4 regions of the Kluyvera sp. CHPC 1.2972 genome follow, and region 3 is predicted to be linked to each of the others. Evidence: predicted binding sites of a transcription regulator. Region 3 holds the regulator's gene; each other region holds the start of a gene.

Region 1 (3,150 bases), on a different contig from region 3:
TAAAATCCCTCGGCGTTCGCGCTGTGTGGGTTCAAGTCCCACTCCGGCTACCATGGGAAAACAAGAATAAAATCAATGATAAGCAGTGTCGTGAAACCACCTACGGGTGGTTTTTTTGTTTTTGTCCATACGAAGGACACAAGCGACAGGACTTGATACCTAAGTTGCATCAAGTCTATGGCGTGGCGGGTATTATGACAGGCGGTATTCCGTTGAGGATATTTTGGTGATTGTCACCTGATCCCCAATATTCTTTTTGTGAGATTCGAAGAAGTCCGCTACCCAGCTTCGCTTTCGTATTATTTTTTTACTGCCATCAATATCGCTTTTGATACACACCGTACGGTCATTTTTTTCATATTTAAAGATGACGCTGAGACCCGCTTCGCTGACATTTTTCCCACCAACGACCTCATGCGGGAAAAGATTTATGGCCTCGCCAAGATAGAAGTGGTGGTTGTTAAGGTTTCCCAGCGTTAATGGTTTTGATTTTTCTATCATCATCCCTCCAGGCTGTTTTTCATCTTACTAGGTGTATTTTTTCGGCAAAACCGAATAAAAATGCGTGGGTGCCACGCGGTAAAACCCTCAGGTCAAATCCTTCATAAACTCGCTGCGAAAGCGCGCAATCGGGTTTTTCTTGCGTGACCAGCCGGGCTGAAAATGCTGCCAGTGCGCATCGCTGGCGGTAGCCAGCAGCTCATAATCGCCGCGCGTATCTCCCCAGGCGCGGAGATGATAGCGGCTGAGCGGGCCATAAACCGCCTCAAGGCGATTGATTTTGTGGATGCATCGGCAGTTATGGCCGACGATCCGCCCCGTTAACACGCCATCCTTGCTTTCCAGTTCGGTGCCTATCAGCTTAATCCCCAGCTTTTCAGCAAAAGGCCGCAGGACGATCATCGGCGAGGCGGAGCATAGCGTTACTTCGGCGCCGGATGCGCGTTCTGCCGCCACCGCCATGAGTCCGGCCGGGCGCATCAATTTTTTCCAGGTATGCTGGCAGTAGGCTTCCGCTTTATCCTGCACCCATTTTTCGTCACATCCGGCGAGGAAGGTGGTGATCAGCACTTCCTTAAGCTCATCGCGGGTCAGTCGGCGGCGAAAGCACTGCACCGAAGGGATAACGAGACGCAGCATTTTGCGGGCAAACCGGCGACGACCGAAGGCGAACTTCAGGAAGGGAATAAAGCTGTCGTGCCGGGTCAGGGTACCGTCAAAGTCAAAAACGGACAGGATCTGTTTATCGGCCTCGATTATCGTCATTATTTTTCTCGCGCTGGTAGGTATAGATAAAATGTTACCACTAGCCATAGCGGAAGCAAAATTAGCCCATTTCTCCCTGCACGCCATCTGCGCACCGCATCCCCCCTTTGCACCACCAGGTAACATAAGCCGAACAATTTGCTACAAAAATGCACAAAGCGTGACTATTGCATTATTTATGTACTTTATTGTTAACGAGATGTGATCCCCGCCGTAATTTCACCGCGTCGAGGCAGAGGCTTGACCCGCGCACTCTATACTCAAAATTGTCAAATTCCAGGCAAGGGTGCGTAAAGTTGGCAACCATTTTGCTTAATGATTTGGCCTGAAAAGCGTAAGGAAACCTCGCCGTTATCAGCAGGATATTGTCAGGATGTCGTTGTTTGGTGCTCGCGCCAGTCGTTCGGCTTCACACCGTTATGCATAAACCTCTTTGCTAAGGTAGATAATAATGTCGCTGAAATTTATAAAAAGTCCGCTTTCTCTTGTTTTGGCAGGGTGTCTGGTGACGGCGTTTTCCGCCCAGGCCGATATCGTGATTGGCGTTGCAGGGCCGTTTACCGGGCCAAACGCCACCTATGGCGATCAATACTGGCATGGCGCCACCCAGGCGGCAGCGGACATCAACGCTGCCGGTGGGATTAACGGCGAGAAAATTAAGCTGGTGCAGGGGGATGACGCCTGCGAACCGAAACAGGCCGTGTCGGTGGCTAACCGCCTGGTCGATCAGGATAAAGTGCAGGCCGTGGTCGGCCATTTCTGCTCTTCTTCCACCATGCCTGCCTCAGAGGTTTATAACGACGCTGGGGTTCTTGCGATTACCCCAGGCTCCACCAACCCGCTGATTACCGAACGTGGGATGAACGATATGTTCCGCATGTGTGGTCGCGATGACCAGCAGGGTGGCGTCGCCAGCGATTTCATCATCGATAAGCTGAAGGCCAAACGCGTGGTGATTATCCACGATAAAGACACCTACGGTCAGGGGCTGGCGGATGCCACCCGCGCCGCGCTGGCAAAACGTGGCGTCAAAGATGTGATGTACGAAGGTTTGTCACGTGGGGAGAAAGACTTCAACGCCCTGGTGACCAAGATTGGCGCGCAGAAACCGGACGTGGTTTTCTTCGGCGGCTGCCACCCAGAAGCGGGCCCGCTGGTGCGCCAGATGCGTGAGCAGGGCGTACAGGCGAAATTCTTCTCCGGCGACTGTATCGTCAACGAAGAGATGGTCACCGCCGCGGGCGGGCCGCAGTACACCAAGGGTATCTATATGACCTTCGGTAAAGACCCTCGTCTGATCCCTGACGGCAAAGCGGTTATCGAGAAATTCCGCGCCAACAAGTTTGAGCCAGAAGGCTACACCCTCTACTCTTACGCCTCTATTCAGGCGATTGCCGCGGCGTTCAAAGCCACCGGCGGTGCCGACTCCGCGAAAGCCAGCGCCTGGCTGAAAGCAAACCCGGTTGAGACGGTGATGGGCAAAAAAGCCTGGGACAGCAAAGGCGACCTGAAGGTCTCGGATTACGTGGTCTACCAGTGGGATGACCAGGGCAAGTACAAGGAAGTCGAGTAACGAGACGGAATCACGCTCAGCGCCGGTATGAGTCCATACCGGCGCTCAATAATAGATGACACAACACGAGCGAGCGATGATGGAGACATTCTTCCTGCAACAGTTAGTCAATGGCTTGACGCTGGGTTCCGTCTACGGATTGATAGCCATTGGTTACACCATGGTCTACGGCATTATCGGTATGATTAACTTCGCGCACGGCGAAGTGTATATGATATCGGCCTATCTCTGCGCCATCGGTCTGGCGCTGCTCTCTTATTTCGGCCTGCACTCTTTTCCGCTGCTGATCCTCGGCACGCTGGTGTTTACCA
Region 2 (3,150 bases), on a different contig from region 3:
AGACCACGGCTTGGGATCACGTAGTCGAGACGTACGCGGCCTTTTCCGTCTGGATTCATGTTTTTCAGGTCGCCTTTACGCTCACCCAGTGCCTGCATGACAGAACCCTGGTGCTGCTCTTCGACGTCCAGCGTTACGTTTTCGAATGGCTCTTGTTTACGGCCATCGATTTCGCGGAAGATAACTTTCGGACGGGAAACCGCCATTTCGAAACCTTCACGACGCATGTTTTCAATCAGAACGGACAGGTGCAGTTCACCACGGCCAGAAACGCGGAATGCGTCTGCATCCGGAGTTTCTTCAACGCGCAGTGCCACGTTGTGTACCAGTTCTTTCTTCAGACGGTCCAGAATCTGGCGAGAGGTAACGTACTTACCTTCTTTACCGCAGAATGGAGAGGTGTTGACGTTGAAGAACATGGTTACCGTCGGTTCATCAACGGACAGCGCTGGCAGCGCTTCGACGTTCTGCGGGTCGCAGATGGTGTCGGAGATGTTCAGCTCGCCCAGACCGGTGATTGCGATGATGTCGCCAGCTTCAGCCAGGTCGCTATCGATACGCTCCAGACCCAGGTGAGTCAGTACTTTACCGACTTTACCGTTACGGGTTTTACCTTCGCTATCGATGATAGTGATCTGCTGGTTTGGCTTCACTTTACCGCGTTTGATACGGCCGATACCGATAACACCAACGTAGTTGTTGTAGTCCAGCTGGGAGATTTGCATCTGCAGCGGGCCATCCAGGTCTACGTCTGGAGCCGGTACACGATCAACGATGGTCTGATACAGCGGGGTCATGTCTTCCGCCATATTTTCGTGATCCAGACCTGCGATACCGTTCAGCGCGGAAGCGTAAACGATAGGGAAGTCCAGCTGTTCGTCGGTCGCATCGAGGTTAACGAACAGGTCGAATACCTGGTCAACAACCCAATCAGGACGCGCGCCTGGACGGTCAACTTTGTTGATAACAACAATTGGCTTCAAACCATGAGCAAATGCTTTTTTGGTCACGAAGCGCGTCTGCGGCATCGGGCCATCCATTGCATCAACTACCAGCAGCACAGAGTCAACCATGGACATGACGCGCTCAACTTCACCACCGAAGTCGGCGTGCCCTGGGGTATCAACGATGTTGATACGGTAATCATTCCATTTGATTGCGGTGTTTTTCGCGAGGATGGTAATCCCACGCTCTTTCTCCAAATCGTTGGAGTCCATCACACGTTCTTGAGTTTCAGCACGTGCATCAAACGTACCGGATTGCTGCAGCAGCTTATCGACCAGGGTAGTTTTACCATGGTCAACGTGCGCGATGATGGCGATGTTACGCAAATTTTCGATCACAACTTTGCCTCGGGCATTAGAAATAGCGCGTTATTGTACACGGATTAATCGCACTACAAAACAGGATCACAGAGATCCTCCGCAAACAAGTATTGCAGAGTTCCTTTGTGATCGCTTTCACGGAGCATAAAAAGGGCACCCAATCACAATTTGCACCAATATGGTGCTCATCGCTTCAGGATAAGCACTATAATGGTGCAAAGACGCTATCGTGGTGCAGCCCTTTTGCACTATGGTGCGCATGATAACGCCTTTTGGGGGTGATTTAAAAGTTGGCACAGATTTCGCTTTGTATATTTCAGGGCAACAACGCCACTTTAAGCAGTGATTGAAGACCTCGTTACCACGACGACAATGATAAATCCGGGAGATGTTAAGTATGTCCGCTGAACACGTTTTGACGATGCTGAATGAGCACGAAGTGAAGTTTGTCGATCTGCGCTTCACCGATACCAAAGGTAAAGAACAGCACGTCACTATTCCTGCGCATCAGGTAAATGCCGAATTCTTCGAAGAAGGCAAAATGTTTGACGGCTCCTCTATCGGTGGCTGGAAAGGCATTAACGAATCCGACATGGTTCTGATGCCAGACGCATCTACCGCTCTCATCGACCCGTTCTTTGAAGAGTCTACCCTGATCATTCGTTGTGACATCCTGGAACCAGGCACACTGCAGGGCTACGACCGTGACCCGCGCTCCATCGCTAAACGCGCTGAAGAGTACCTGCGCGCTACCGGCATCGCGGATACCGTTCTGTTCGGGCCAGAGCCAGAATTCTTCCTGTTTGATGACATTCGCTTCGGCGCATCCATCTCCGGTTCTCACGTTGCTATCGATGACATCGAAGGCGCATGGAACTCCTCCACCAAATACGAAGGTGGTAACAAAGGTCACCGTCCAGGCGTTAAAGGCGGTTACTTCCCAGTTCCTCCGGTTGATTCCTCACAGGACATCCGTTCTACCATGTGTCTGATCATGGAAGAGATGGGCCTGGTTGTTGAAGCGCATCACCACGAAGTTGCGACTGCTGGCCAGAACGAAATCGCCACCCGCTTCAACACCATGACCAAGAAAGCGGACGAAATTCAGATCTACAAATATGTTGTGCACAACGTCGCTCACCGCTTCGGTAAAACCGCGACCTTTATGCCAAAACCAATGTTTGGCGATAACGGTTCCGGCATGCACTGCCACATGTCCCTGTCCAAGAACGGCGTAAACCTGTTCTCCGGCGACAAATATGCTGGCCTGTCCGAGCAAGCGCTGCACTACATCGGCGGTGTTATCAAACACGCTAAAGCTATCAACGCCCTGGCTAACCCGACCACCAACTCCTACAAGCGTCTGGTCCCAGGTTACGAAGCACCGGTTATGCTGGCTTACTCTGCCCGTAACCGTTCTGCATCCATCCGTATTCCGGTTGTTGCTTCTCCGAAAGCGCGTCGTATCGAAGTGCGCTTCCCGGACCCAGCGGCTAACCCATACCTGTGCTTCGCAGCACTGCTGATGGCTGGCCTGGACGGCATCAAAAACAAAATCCACCCTGGCGAAGCCATGGACAAAAACCTGTACGACCTGCCGCCAGAAGAAGCGAAAGAGATCCCACAGGTTGCTGGCTCTCTGGAAGAAGCGCTGCAGGCTCTCGACGCAGACCGCGAGTTCCTGACCGCAGGTGGCGTGTTCACTGATGAAGCTATCGACGCTTACATCACGCTGCGCACCGAAGAAAACGACCGCGTACGTATGACTCCGCACCCGGTTGAGTTCGAGCTGTACTACAGCGTCTAATCGTATTTTGAGTTGTAC
Region 3 (3,150 bases):
ACTAATTCGTTATGGCGACATTAACTGCAAAAAATCTGGCGAAGGCCTACAAAGGCCGCCGCGTGGTGGAAGATGTCAGTCTGACCGTGAATTCCGGTGAGATTGTGGGTCTGCTTGGGCCAAACGGCGCGGGCAAAACCACCACCTTCTACATGGTGGTCGGGATCGTTCCTCGTGATGCCGGTAATATCATCATCGATGATGAAGACATCAGTCTGCTGCCGCTGCACGCCCGCGCGCGTCGTGGTATCGGCTATCTGCCGCAGGAAGCCTCCATCTTCCGTCGCCTGAGCGTCTACGACAACCTGATGGCGGTGCTGCAGATCCGTGATGATCTCAGCAACGAACAGCGTGAAGACCGCGCCAAAGAGCTGATGGAAGAGTTTCACATCGAGCATCTGCGCGACAGCCTTGGCCAAGCGCTTTCCGGCGGTGAACGTCGCCGCGTTGAAATCGCCCGTGCGTTGGCGGCAAACCCGAAATTTATCCTGCTGGATGAACCGTTTGCTGGCGTTGACCCGATCTCCGTTATCGATATCAAACGCATTATCGAACATCTCCGCGACAGCGGCCTTGGCGTGCTGATCACCGACCACAACGTACGTGAAACGCTGGCCGTGTGTGAACGGGCCTATATCGTTAGCCAGGGGCACCTGATTGCCCACGGTACCCCTCAGGAGATCCTACAAGACGAACATGTTAAACGCGTGTATCTTGGGGAAGACTTCAGACTCTGATAGGGTAGTGGTTTACGACGTTAGCGGGAGATATTCGTTCTGAACATGAAGCAAGGTTTGCAATTAAGGCTCAGCCAACAGCTTGCCATGACGCCACAGCTGCAACAGGCAATCCGTCTGCTGCAACTGTCTACGCTGGAACTTCAGCAGGAACTCCAGCAAGCGCTGGAGAGCAATCCCCTGCTTGAGCAAACCGATCTTCACGAAGAAGTAGAGACTCAGGAAACCGTCGATAACGAAACGCTGGACAGCGTCGATGCGCTAGAAAAACCCGATATGCCCGAAGAGCTGCCGCTCGACGCCAGTTGGGATGAGATCTATACCGCCGGAACCCCTTCCGGGACCGGCGCTGATTATCAGGACGATGAGTTACCGGTTTATCAGGGTGAAACCACCCAGTCGCTTCAGGATTATCTGATGTGGCAGGTTGAGCTGACGCCGTTTACCGATACCGACCGGGCGATTGCCACCTCGATCGTCGACGCCGTGGACGATACCGGTTACCTCACCGTCACGGTGGAAGACATTCTTGAAGGCATTGGTGACGAAGAGGTTGGCCTCGATGAAGTGGAAGCCGTGCTCAAGCGGATCCAACGCTTCGATCCGGTCGGCGTCGCCGCCAAAGATCTCCGCGATTGCCTGCTGATCCAACTTTCTCAGTTCTCCCCCACTACGCCGCGTATCGCTGAAGCCCGTTTGATTATCAGCGATCATCTCGATCTGCTCGCCAACCACGATTTCCGTTCACTGATGCGCGTCACGCGGCTGAAAGAGGACGTGCTGAAAGAGGCGGTGGATCTGATTCAGTCGCTGGATCCACGTCCGGGCCAGTCGATCCAGACCGGTGAACCGGAGTATGTGATCCCAGACGTACTGGTGCGCAAGGTGAACGATCGCTGGGTCGTTGAGCTGAACGCCGATAGCATACCGCGTCTGCAGATCAACCAACACTACGCGGGAATGTGCAACAATGCCCGTAACGACGCCGACAGCCAGTTTATCCGCAGCAACCTGCAGGACGCAAAATGGCTGATTAAGAGCCTTGAGAGCCGTAACGATACGCTGCTGCGGGTCAGCCGCTGCATCGTTGAACAGCAGCAGGCCTTTTTCGATCTCGGCGAAGAGTATATGAAACCGATGGTGCTGGCAGATATCGCCCAGACCGTCGAGATGCACGAGTCCACCATTTCGCGTGTTACCACGCAAAAGTATTTGCATAGCCCACGAGGCATTTTCGAGCTTAAGTATTTCTTCTCCAGTCACGTGAGTACCGAGGGCGGCGGCGAAGCCTCTTCCACGGCGATTCGCGCGTTGGTTAAGAAATTAATTGCCGCGGAGAACCCCGCAAAACCACTGAGCGACAGTAAACTGACCACCATGCTCTCTGAACAGGGTATCATGGTGGCACGGCGTACCGTTGCAAAGTACCGAGAGTCTTTATCCATTCCGCCGTCTAACCAGCGTAAACAACTGGTCTGACACCACTGATAAGGAAGACACTATGCAACTCAACATCACTGGACACAACGTCGAAATTACCGATGCAATGCGCGAATTTGTGAATGCGAAATTCGTTAAGCTCGAACAGTATTTCGAGAGGATCAATCAGGTCTACATTGTGTTGAAGGTGGAGAAATTGACGCACATCTCGGATGCAACGTTGCATGTTAACGGGGGCGAACTTCATGCTAGCGCGGAAGGCAAGGATATGTACGCCGCCATCGACGGTTTGATCGACAAACTGGCGAGACAGTTAAACAAGCATAAAGACAAACTAAAACAACATTGATTGTCCGAGCAGTCGCCCGATATGCCCGCATACCGGGCGATGCTTAGGTGAAATTATGACAAATAACGATTCGGCTCTTCAACTGAGCAATGTCCTTAACCAGGAATGTACCCGCAGTGCTGTGCACTGTCAGAGTAAGAAACGCGCGCTGGAAATCATCAGCGAACTGGCGGCAAAACAGCTGAGCCTGCCTCCGCAGGTGGTCTTTGAGGCGATTTTGACCCGCGAGAAGATGGGGAGTACCGGTATTGGTAACGGTATCGCCATTCCTCACGGCAAGCTGGAAGAGGATACGCTGCGCGCGGTTGGCGTGTTTGTGCAGCTGGAAACCCCGATCGCCTTTGATGCTATCGACAATCAGCCCGTCGATTTACTCTTTGCGCTCCTGGTGCCGGCAGACCAGACCAAAACCCACCTGCACACGCTGTCCCTGGTGGCAAAACGTCTGGCGGATAAAACCATTTGCCGTCGTCTGCGCGCTGCGCAGAGCGACGAAGAGCTGTATCAAATCATCACCGATACGGAAACTCACGATGATGCATAATGGACATCACATCGTACTGAGGAGAAACGGTACATGGTACTGATGATCGTCAGCGGCCGCTCTGGCTCGGGAAAATCGGT
Region 4 (3,150 bases), on a different contig from region 3:
CGAAAAGCTGCTGCCGCGGTTTTGCCAGATGATGCCGCTATCGGCGAGGATCACCGCACTGCCAAACTCATGATAAATGCTCTGGATAAAGCTAACGGCGGTGCCGGAACTGTCGATAACCCCCATCCAGATGGTGTCCGCAGGCCCGCGCCCTTTGCCCCAGGCCTGTGCCCGGTCGGGCACAATCTGTGCGCTAAGCTGAGCGATACTGTCTGCCGTCAGCAGCGACTGTGGGTCGAGGGTCATATGGGCCGGATCGGTGATATGGCGATCGCGCAGGGTGAACGCCAGTTTGGTTGCTTCGACGCAAAGGTGGACAAAATCGGCTTCGTCGGCAATAGCCCCCTTTTTACGCTGCTGCTCGATAATGCCGGTAATCAGCAGCGAGACCAGGCCCTGCGACGGTGGCGGCAGGTTATAAACCGTCCCAATCTCCGTTTCCAGCGCCAGCGGTTTCACCCGCGCCGCGCGAAAAGCGTCAAAGTCGCTAAAGCGCAGCAGGCTTCCAGCCGCCTCCAGTTCGCAGGCAATCAGTCTGGCCGTTTCACCATGGTAAAAATCACTCAGTCCGTGAGTTGCCAACCGCTCCAGAGTGTTAGCGAGCGCAGGTTGAAGCAGCAGATCGTCGGGACCAAGCGCCTGACCTTCTGGTGCAAACAGGCTGCGAAAACCGGGGTACTGACCGAGATGTGGCAAACGCGCGGTGATTTGTTGATGCAGCCCTTCGCTCACCGGTACGCCATGACGCGCATAGTGGATGGCATCGTTCAGCAGGCGCGTTAGCGGCAGCGGCGCGTTGCCTCTCTGCTCCCCTGCCCACTCCAGCGCACGTTCCCAACCGCCCACCGTACCAGCGACGGTATTGGCCGCCAACGGGCTGCGCACCGGAACCTGCTCGTAGCCCGCCTGACGATAAAAATCGATATTCGCATTCTCTGCCGCAAAGCCGCAGGCCTGGATCGCCACCGGTGCTTCACCCGGCTTTGAGATTAACCAGAATCCATCGCCGCCGATGCCGTTCATATGCGGGTAAACCACCGCAATGGTCGCCGCTGCCGCCACCATCGCCTCAACCGCATTACCGCCATCACGCAAAACGGCCACCGCGCTTTCCGCGGCCAGCGAGTGCGGCGCAACGGCCATGCCCTGCATACATTTAGCTGATTGGATTTGAGTCATCGTCTGCACCTTGCCTACATGAGTGTATACACTGATGTAGGCACAAAACGTGCCAACTGTTATTTTTGTTAATTATCTTGGAGTTATGTAAACCAAAGGGAAAAAGAGAAGGTTAACGCGGGGCAATGTCCGCACCGAAGCGGTGCTGATGTGAGCTGATGGTGCGCATTAAAAAAGCAAAAACCCTGCCGAAGCAGGGTTTGTGTCGTTTTGATAAATGCCGTCAGGACGGCGAATAATCAGAACGGGATATCGTCGTCGAAGTCCATCGGTGGTTCGTTAGACGGTGCCGGAGCGGACTGCTGCTGCGGACGAGACTGCGCGCCGCCGCTGAACTGGTTGCCGCCCTGTGGCTGCTGAGGCTGGCCCCAACCGCCCTGCTGCTGCTGGCCGCCACCTGCTGGTGCACCGCCGCCCTGACGGCCACCCAGCATCTGCATGGTGCCGCCAACGTTAACCACGACTTCGGTGGTGTATTTTTCAGCACCGGACTGATCGGTCCATTTACGGGTACGCAGCTGGCCTTCAATGTAGACCTGAGAGCCTTTACGCAGGTATTCGCCTGCTACTTCCGCCAGCTTGCCGAACAGCACAACGCGGTGCCATTCAGTCTGCTCTTTCATTTCACCGGTCGCTTTGTCGCGCCAGGATTCGGAAGTCGCCAGCGTAATGTTGGCAACTGCGCCACCATTCGGCATGTAGCGTACTTCCGGGTCCTGGCCCAGGTTACCGACGAGAATCACCTTGTTTACGCCTCTGCTGGCCATGTTTGTCTCTCCTGAAATATGAATCTTGATTAAGTGTAAACGCGCCAGTGTATCATTTCCAGACGGTATTTTGGTAGCTGCGAGACAGATTCCACTAAACATCTTATCCCGCTGCAATTTTCATCAGCATCCAGAATCGGCATTCCAATACTGTATATTCATTCAGGTTAAGTTGTGTCATAATTAGCCGTTTCTGCCGTTTGTCCTTCTAACAAACCAGGCAATCCGTGTATCTCCTCTACCGGGAAAGGTGAATGGATAAGATCGAAGTTCGGGGCGCCCGCACCCATAATCTCAAAAATATCAACCTCGTCATCCCTCGCGACAAACTGATTGTTGTGACCGGGCTGTCCGGGTCTGGCAAATCCTCACTGGCTTTTGACACTCTTTACGCCGAGGGGCAGCGTCGCTATGTAGAATCGCTTTCTGCCTATGCGCGCCAGTTCCTGTCGCTGATGGAAAAGCCGGATGTCGATCATATTGAAGGGCTGTCGCCTGCGATTTCTATCGAGCAGAAGTCGACGTCACACAACCCGCGTTCGACGGTCGGTACCATTACCGAAATTCACGACTACCTGCGTTTGCTTTACGCTCGCGTAGGCGAGCCGCGCTGCCCGGATCACGATGTGCCGCTGGCGGCGCAAACCGTCAGCCAGATGGTCGATAACGTGCTGTCGCAGCCGGAAGGTAAACGCCTGATGCTGTTGGCCCCGATCATTAAAGAGCGTAAGGGTGAGCACACCAAAACGCTGGAAAACCTGGCAAGCCAGGGCTATATCCGCGCGCGTATCGACGGTGAAGTCTGTGACCTTTCCGATCCACCGAAGCTCGAGCTGCAGAAGAAACACACCATCGAAGTGGTGATTGACCGCTTTAAAGTACGCGATGACCTGACGCAGCGTCTGGCGGAATCGTTTGAAACCGCACTGGAGCTCTCCGGCGGCACGGCGGTGGTCGCCGATATGGACGACCCGAAAGCGGAAGAGCTGCTGTTCTCCGCCAACTTCGCCTGCCCTATCTGCGGCTACAGCATGCGCGAGCTTGAACCACGCCTGTTCTCGTTCAACAACCCGGCGGGCGCGTGTCCAACCTGTGACGGCCTCGGCGTGCAGCAGTATTTCGACCCTGACCGCGTGATCCAGAATCCAGAGCTGTCGCTGGCCGGCGGCGCGATTCGCGGCTGGGATCGTCGTAACTTCTATTA

Evidence for each region. The regulator sigma-54, encoded in region 3, starts transcription at its own class of promoters, with help from an activator protein. The targets are predictions, from matches to a motif close to GTTGGCACANNTTTCGCTNT.
Region 1: V6944_RS01335 (branched-chain amino acid ABC transporter substrate-binding protein) is a predicted target of sigma-54. The motif match lies at 1,562-1,581, and genes of this name have one in related genera.
Region 2: glnA (glutamate--ammonia ligase) is a predicted target of sigma-54. The motif match lies at 1,615-1,634, and genes of this name have one in related genera.
Region 4: V6944_RS18480 (gamma-glutamyltransferase family protein) is a predicted target of sigma-54. The motif match lies at 1,217-1,236, and genes of this name have one in related genera.

Annotation. Positions count from the first base shown of each region.
Region 1 covers NZ_JAPKIB010000001.1:260,800-263,949, reverse strand. Annotated here, with positions in the region: tRNA gene V6944_RS01350 (tRNA-Leu) at 1-53, shown strand, start outside; gene V6944_RS01345 (hypothetical protein) at 193-504, opposite strand; gene V6944_RS01340 (HAD family hydrolase) at 589-1,266, opposite strand; gene V6944_RS01335 (branched-chain amino acid ABC transporter substrate-binding protein) at 1,718-2,839, shown strand; gene V6944_RS01330 (ABC transporter permease subunit) at 2,919-3,150, shown strand, end outside.
Region 2 covers NZ_JAPKIB010000013.1:105,064-108,213, forward strand. Annotated here, with positions in the region: gene typA (ribosome-dependent GTPase TypA) at 1-1,343, opposite strand, end outside; gene glnA (glutamate--ammonia ligase) at 1,723-3,132, shown strand.
Region 3 covers NZ_JAPKIB010000004.1:60,262-63,411, reverse strand. Annotated here, with positions in the region: gene lptA (lipopolysaccharide ABC transporter substrate-binding protein LptA) at 1-5, shown strand, start outside; gene lptB (LPS export ABC transporter ATP-binding protein) at 12-737, shown strand; gene rpoN (RNA polymerase factor sigma-54) at 783-2,216, shown strand; gene hpf (ribosome hibernation promoting factor) at 2,239-2,526, shown strand; gene ptsN (PTS IIA-like nitrogen regulatory protein PtsN) at 2,582-3,070, shown strand; gene rapZ (RNase adapter RapZ) at 3,104-3,150, shown strand, end outside.
Region 4 covers NZ_JAPKIB010000014.1:57,823-60,972, reverse strand. Annotated here, with positions in the region: gene V6944_RS18480 (gamma-glutamyltransferase family protein) at 1-1,179, opposite strand, end outside; gene ssb1 (single-stranded DNA-binding protein SSB1) at 1,419-1,946, opposite strand; gene uvrA (excinuclease ABC subunit UvrA) at 2,201-3,150, shown strand, end outside.